2 regions of the Kitasatospora sp. NPDC094028 genome follow, and region 1 is predicted to be linked to the other one. Evidence: riboswitches for the same ligand, from Rfam matches in the RefSeq annotation. Region 1 holds a riboswitch; the other holds the start of a gene.
What was found. Region 1 has a riboswitch for magnesium ahead of ACPC54_RS07210 (NRAMP family divalent metal transporter). Riboswitches for the same ligand answer to the same signal wherever they lie in the genome.

Region 1 (3,405 bases):
GGCGGCGGTCAGGATCAGCGAGAGCATGACCAGGACGCCGACCACGACGGCGGTGAAGGCGTTGGTCTTCGGGCCGTTGCGCCAGGGGCCGAGCACGGCCTTGTCGTTGCACAGCAGCAGGAGGAAGACGGTGGCGGAGGGCAGCAGCACACCGGCGAGCACCTGGACGAACTGCGTCATCAGGCCCTGGGCGTAGTCGGTGGACGTCAGGGCTATCGCGGCGGCCACCACGACCACGCCGGCGTAGATGCCGTAGAAGCCCTTGGCGCCCTTGACCCCACGGTGCAGCGAGTGCTTGATGCCGAAGACGTCGCCGATGGCGTAGGCGGTGGAGAGCGAGACCGCGAAGGCGCCGATGATCGAGGCGTCCAGCAGTGCGATGGCGAACAGCACGCCCGCCACGTGGCCGACCTTGTCCTCCAGGCCCTTGGCGATGCCGGCCGGGTCGGTGAAGTTGCCGAAGCCGTCGGTGCCGTCGAAGGTCGCGGCGACGAAGCCCATCATGGCGGCGGCGCCGATGATGACGATCGCGATGCCGATCCACAGGTCGGCCTTCTCGTACTTCATGAAGCGCGGGGTGATCCGCTTGTCGATGACGTACGACTGCTGGAAGAACAGCTGCCACGGGGCGACGGTGGTCCCGACGATCGAGACGATCAGCAGCATGACGGTCGCGAGCTCGCCCGAGCCGCCCGGCATGGTCGGCACCACGAAGTCGTGGGCCATCTGCGAGGTCTTCGGGTGGACCATGAAGTAGATCGGCACCAGCAGCAGCGAGCCGACGCACAGCGTGACGGCGACGCGCTCGAAGCGCTGGAAGGAGCCGGTGAACGCCGAGGCGATGATGACCGCGGCGGCCAGCACGACGGAGGCCTCCTTCGGCAGGCCCAGGTACGTGGCCGCCTGTGTCACGCCGATGAACTCGGTGACCAGCGTCAGTGCGTTCAGCAGGAACAGGTCGATGACGCTGAACGCGCCCCAGAACTTGCCGAAGCGCTCCAGGATCAGGCGGGCGTGGCCGACGCCGGTGACGGCGCCCAGGCGCAGCACCATCTCCTGGTTGACGTAGAGCACCGGGATCAGCAGGGCCAGCGTCCACAGCAGCTGGGTGCCGTAGTTCTGCCCGGCGTTGCCGTAGGTGGAGAACGCGCCGGCGTCGTTGTCGCCGACCATCACGATCAGGCCGGGGCCGACGATCGCGAGCAGGGTCTTGAGTCTTGCCGACAGCCCCTGGCGTGGTGCGTCGTCATCGAGCCTGATGGTGCCGAGCGCACCCTTGATGTCACCGACGTGGGCGTCGTCCAGTACAGCCGAACGCGGCTGCGGAACCTTGGAGTTGAGTGTGGCGTTGGTGGTCATGACGTTCCTCCCGTACCCCTGGCAGGTGGGGTGGTCGGGGACGCGCGGCAGCAATTCCCCCTGCGAGCGGGCGCGGCGCATCGGCGCGCGGCGGTGCCGACCCGGGCGGACGGGCGCGGGCACGGCGAAGCCGCGTGCTGAGGTGATGTGCCGTCAGGAAGACGCGCAGGGGGATGTGTTACCGCGTGCCGGAGGTGTACGAGGACAAGCGGGGGTAGGGGCTACTGTGGCCCGGACTACTGCAATCCATGTCTCTCGCCTCCTCCCGGCCGACGCACCCCGTGGTGCGTGTCATCGACGCGGCAAGGAGTTCACCGGCGCGCGCGATCCGTGACCGGAGGCGCGCCGATTCACCCCAACTCGTCAGAGCTTTGGCACTCCACGGCGTAATCCCCCTGCTGGGGAAGCCACTTCGGATCAACCCTTAGGTCGGGAAGATCTGTCCTAACCCTGGGCGTCTCTCGACGTCGTCGGATCAGTGGCCTGTGTCCGTGAAGAAGCCTCACCGAACGAGGTGCCTTCTTCAAACCTCCAAAAGCATAGACCCGCCGCGACCCGATACTTGCGTACTTGGTAGAACCTTTACCTTCGGTGAGGTGTGCCACCCGCCCGGGTGACGGGGGTTTGGCCGCCGGGCGGCCACGGAACGACTTCCCGCCGTACCCGCAGCGGCACGGCGCCCAGGCGTGCCCGAACCCGAGGGGTGGCATGGCGACCACAGACTCCCAGGGGCCCGTCCGCCAGGCACGGGCGTTCCAGCTCGCCCGCCGGCCCAGACTGTGGCTCCTGCCGACCGTCCTGTGCGGCCTGCTGGCCGCCCTCCTCTCGCTGCTCTACATGGGCGGGATCGTCAACCCGACCGGGCACCTGCACCGGCTCCCGATCGCCCTGGTGAACGAGGACCAGGGCCCGCCGCCGCCCGGCCGCACCCAGAGCGTCGGCACCCTGCTGACCGGCGCCGTGCTGGCCGGCAGCCCCGGCGAGACCGTCGACTGGAAGCAGGTCGACGGCCCCGGACTCGACGAGCAGCTGGCCTCCGGCAAGGTCTACGCCGCCCTGGTCGTCCCCAAGGACTTCACCGCCGCCGTCACCAGACTGGCGACCGGTCAGGCCACCGAGCGGCCCACCCTGGCCGTCCTCACCAACCCCGGCCTCGGCAGCCTCGGCTCCTCGATCGCCTCCCAGATCGCCCAGAACGCCGCCCACCAGGCATCGCTCGTCACCGGCAAGGAACTGCTCGCCACCCTCCCGCCCGCGCCCGCCACCGCCGCCGGCCCGGACACCGGCGCCACCGCCCGGCTGCTGCTCGCCGACCCGTTCGCCGTCACCACCCGGATCGGCCACCCCATCGGCAGTCACAGCGGCCTCGGCCTGAGCGCCTTCTACTACACGCTGCTGGCCGTGCTGACCGCCTTCATCGGCGGCAACATCATCCACAGCGGCGTCGACGGCGCGCTCGGCTACGCCGACAGCGAGATCGGCCCCTGGCACACCCGCCGCCCGACCGTCCCGATCACCCGCACCCAGACCCTGCTGCTCAAGATGGTCATGACGGCCGGGATCATGCTGGTCACCACGAGCCTGGTGATGCTCTGCACGGTCGGCATCCTCGGCATGGACGCCCCGCACCCGGCGATGCTCTGGCTCTTCGCGTACTGCGCCAGCCTCGCCGTGGGCCTCGGCGTGCAGGCGATCAACGCGGCCTTCGGCGGCATCGGGCAGCTGGTGTCGATGTTCGTCTTCATCGCGCTCGCCCTGCCCTCCTCGGGCGCGACCGTGCCGCTCCAGGCGGTGCCCGGCTTCTACCGTTTCCTCGGCCTGTTCGAGCCGATGCGCCAGCTGAGCGACGGCATCCGGGCGATCCTCTTCTTCGACGCCCGGGCCGACGCCGGGCTGGCCCGGGGCTGGGTCATGATCGCGCTCGGCCTGGTGCTGGCCCTCGCCTTCGGCTTCGCGATGACCCGCTACTACGACCGCAAGGGCCTGCACCGCTGGACCCCGCAGCCGAGCGACTGAATCCCGGTGACCGGCGCACGGTCGATCCAC
Region 2 (3,405 bases), on a different contig from region 1:
GCCGCGCCAGACCGGGTCGCCGAGGTCGGCCTCGGTGGTGAGGGTGCGGACCAGTCCTTCGGGGGAGGTCGCGCCGGTCTCCGGTCCGGGCCGGGCCGGGGTGAGCACGCTGCCGGGCGGCAGCAGGGAGCTGACCAGGGCGGCCGGGTCGGTGGAGGCGGCCTTGATCTGCTCGGCGGTCGGCTGCTCGTCGGGCTTGGACGGGGTGACGAAGGCGCCGTCCTCGGCGAGCGGGGCCTGCTCGACGGCCCGGCCGGGGGCGAGGCCGGTGACCAGCGCGTCCGCGCCGCCCACCACCCGCTCGACCCGTTCGGCGGGGGTGAGTTCGCCGCTGCGGTGGACGAGGTCGGCGCCGGTGACGCCGAGGACGGGCAGGGCGATCATGGCGACGATCAGGGCGCTGCGGCCCTTGGCGCGCAGGGCGTCGCGGCGGGCGATGCGCAGCGGGACCCGCCAGGCTCCGAGCTTCACCAGGCCACCTCGCCGGTCGGCGCCGAGGCGTTGAACGGGCCGTCGGCCGGGCCGACGCCGGGGCCACCGGCCGGGAAGGCGGCGGAGCGCTGCCCGCGGCTCTCCGCGGCGACCGCGCCGTCCCGCAGGTGGACCACCCGGTCCGCCCAGGCGGCGTGCGCGGCCTCGTGGGTGACCATCATCGCGGCCGCGCCGGCGTCGCAGCTGGCGCGCAGCACGGCGAGCACGGCCTCGCCGGTGGCGGAGTCGAGCGCGCCGGTCGGCTCGTCGGCGAGCACCAGCCGGCGCTCGCCGATCAGGGCGCGGGCGATGGCGACGCGCTGCTGCTGGCCGCCGGACATGTCGTCGGGGAAGCGGTCGGCGAGCTCGCCGATGCCGAGTTCCTCCAGCGCGGCCAGCGCCTCGCGGCGGGCCCGGCGGCCGGGGACGCCGTCGAGTTCGCGCGGCAGGGCGATGTTCTCGGCGGCGGTGAGCGCCGGGATCAGGTTGTAGTCCTGGAAGACGTACCCGATGGAGCGTCGCCGCAGGTCGGCGAGCCGGCGCCGGCTGAGCCCGCCGAGCGTGACGCCCTCGACCAGCACCTCGCCCCCGGTGGGCGTGTCCAGGCCGCCGGCCAGGGTCAGCAGGGTGGACTTGCCGGAGCCGGAGGGCCCCATGACGGCGACGAACTCGCCGGGCCGGACGGTCAGTTCGACGCCGCGCAGGGCGTGGACCCGGGCTTCGCCGCGGCCGTGCACCCGGGTGACGCCGGCCAGGTGCAGGACGGGGCGGGGCCCGGTCGGATCGGTGTAGGACACACTTCCCCCTCGTGAGCTGTTCAGCTGCATATGTCGGTGAACTATATATGCAGCGCGCGAGTGCATCCAGCGGCCCCGGTTTGGTCAAGGTTCTACAAAGGTGTCGAGGATCGGCCGAAAACGTCGGTCGGACCGGCTATGGCGGCGCTATTCTGTTCGAGGTTTGAAAAGGCACCTCGTTCGGTGAGGCGTCTTCACGGACACAGGCCACTGACCCGACGACGTCGAGAGACGCCCAGGTTCAGGACAGGTCTTCCCGAGTTAAGGGTTGACCCCAAGTGGCTTCCGGTCGACAGGCTGGACACGCCGTGGAGTGCCAAAGCTCTGACGAGTTGGGGTGTACCGGTCCCGATCGGGCCGGTGTGCTCCTTGCCGTGTCGCGATGCGGCGCACAGCGTGTGCGCCCCCGACCGGGAGGAGGCGAGAGACGTGGACTGCAATAGTCCGGGCCACAGTAGCCCCTACCCCCGCATGCTCTCGATCACCTCCGGCACGCGGTAACGACCTTCCCTGCGCGTTCATCCGGTGCTTCGTCCTGCGCTCATCCATGCCTGGACGCAAGCCACTTGACGCATCGTCATGCCCGTACGGCCGCCGCCGCTCAGCGTCGTCGTGCGGAGCCGATGCCGTGCGCCCGCAGGGAGGATCGCTGCTGCGTGCCCCCTTCGCCCCCACCGGGGCAGGGAGGCCCGCCATGACCAACGTGATGCTGGACCCGAAGGCTCCCGCCGTCGCCACCGTTCCCGCCGCCCGCTGCGCCGTCCTCGACGACGCCCACGTCGGCGACATCAAGGGCGCGCTCGGCACCATCCGACTCGACGACACCACCCCGCGCCACGGGCTGTCCGCCCGGCTCAAGACGCTGCTCGCGATCATCGGCCCCGGCCTGATCGTGATGGTCGGCGACAACGACGCCGGCGCCTTCTCGACCTACGGCCAGGCCGGCCAGAACTACGGCACCCGGCTGCTGTGGACGCTGCTGATGCTGATCCCCGTCCTGTACGTGAACCAGGAGATGGTGCTGCGCCTGGGCGCCGTCACCGGCGTCGGCCACGCCCGCCTGATCCTGGACCGGTTCGGCAAGTTCTGGGGCGCGTTCAGCGTCATCGACCTGTTCCTGCTCAACGCGCTGACCCTGGTCACCGAGTTCATCGGCGTCACCCTCGCGGCCGGCTACCTGGGCCTGCCCAAGATCGCGGCGGTGGTGCTGGCGGCCGCGATCATCATCGCCTCGGCCTTCACCGGCTCCTTCCAGCGCTTCGAGCGGGTGGCCATCACGCTGTGCGTCGGCTCGCTGCTGCTGGTGCCGATCTACTTCATGGTCCACCCGAAGACCTCGCAGATGGCCCACGACTTCGTGGTGCCGAGCATGCCCGGCGGCGCCGGCCAGCTGGCCGCCGTCATGATGGTCATCATCTCGATCGTCGGCACCACCGTCGCCCCCTGGCAGCTGTTCTTCCAGCAGTCGTACGTCATCGACAAGCGGATCACCCCGCGTTTCATGAAGTACGAGAAGGTCGACCTGTGGATCGGTATCGCCGTGGTCGTCGTCGGCGCCGCCGCGATGATGGGTCTCACCGCCGCGGCCTTCGCGGGCACCGACGGCTTCGGCCAGTTCTCGGACGCCGCGGCGATCGCCCAGGGCCTGGAGGACAAGGCCGGCCGCCTGGTGGGCGTGCTGTTCGCGATCGCGCTGCTGGACGCCTCGATCATCGGCGCCTTCGCCGTGTCGCTGTCCACCGCCTACGCGATCGGCGACGTCTTCGGGATCAAGCACTCGCTGCACCGCGGGGTCAAGGGCGCCAAGGGCTTCTACGCGGTCTACGCCGGCCTGGTCGTGCTGGCCGCGGGGATCACCCTGCTGTCCAACGACTACATGCAGGGCCTGATGACGCAGTTCGTCCAGGTGCTGGCCGGTGTGCTGCTGCCCTCCGCGACGGTCTTCCTGCTGCTGCTCTGCAACGACAAGGCCGTGCTCGGCCCGTGGGTCAACGGCCCCAGGACCAACGCCTTCACCTCCGCGGTCGTCGGTGTCCTGGTCACGCTGTCGCTCATCCTCACCGCCGCCGTCGTGTGGCCGGACATCACCTCGGGCGCGATCCTCGGGATCATGGCCGGCTGCGGGATCGTCGGTGTG

Region 2: linked by a shared signal. The riboswitch ahead of ACPC54_RS08335 (NRAMP family divalent metal transporter) and the one ahead of ACPC54_RS07210 (NRAMP family divalent metal transporter) in region 1 are both predicted to bind magnesium.

Annotation. Positions count from the first base shown of each region.
Region 1 is NZ_JBMVFA010000003.1:341,189-344,593, reverse strand. It holds gene ACPC54_RS07210 (NRAMP family divalent metal transporter) at 1-1,359, opposite strand, end outside; M-box (ykoK) riboswitch at 1,707-1,880, opposite strand; gene ACPC54_RS07205 (YhgE/Pip domain-containing protein) at 2,068-3,375, shown strand.
Region 2 is NZ_JBMVFA010000004.1:65,825-69,229, forward strand. It holds gene ACPC54_RS08325 (FtsX-like permease family protein) at 1-471, opposite strand, end outside; gene ACPC54_RS08330 (ABC transporter ATP-binding protein) at 468-1,268, opposite strand; M-box (ykoK) riboswitch at 1,437-1,612, shown strand; gene ACPC54_RS08335 (NRAMP family divalent metal transporter) at 1,975-3,405, shown strand, end outside.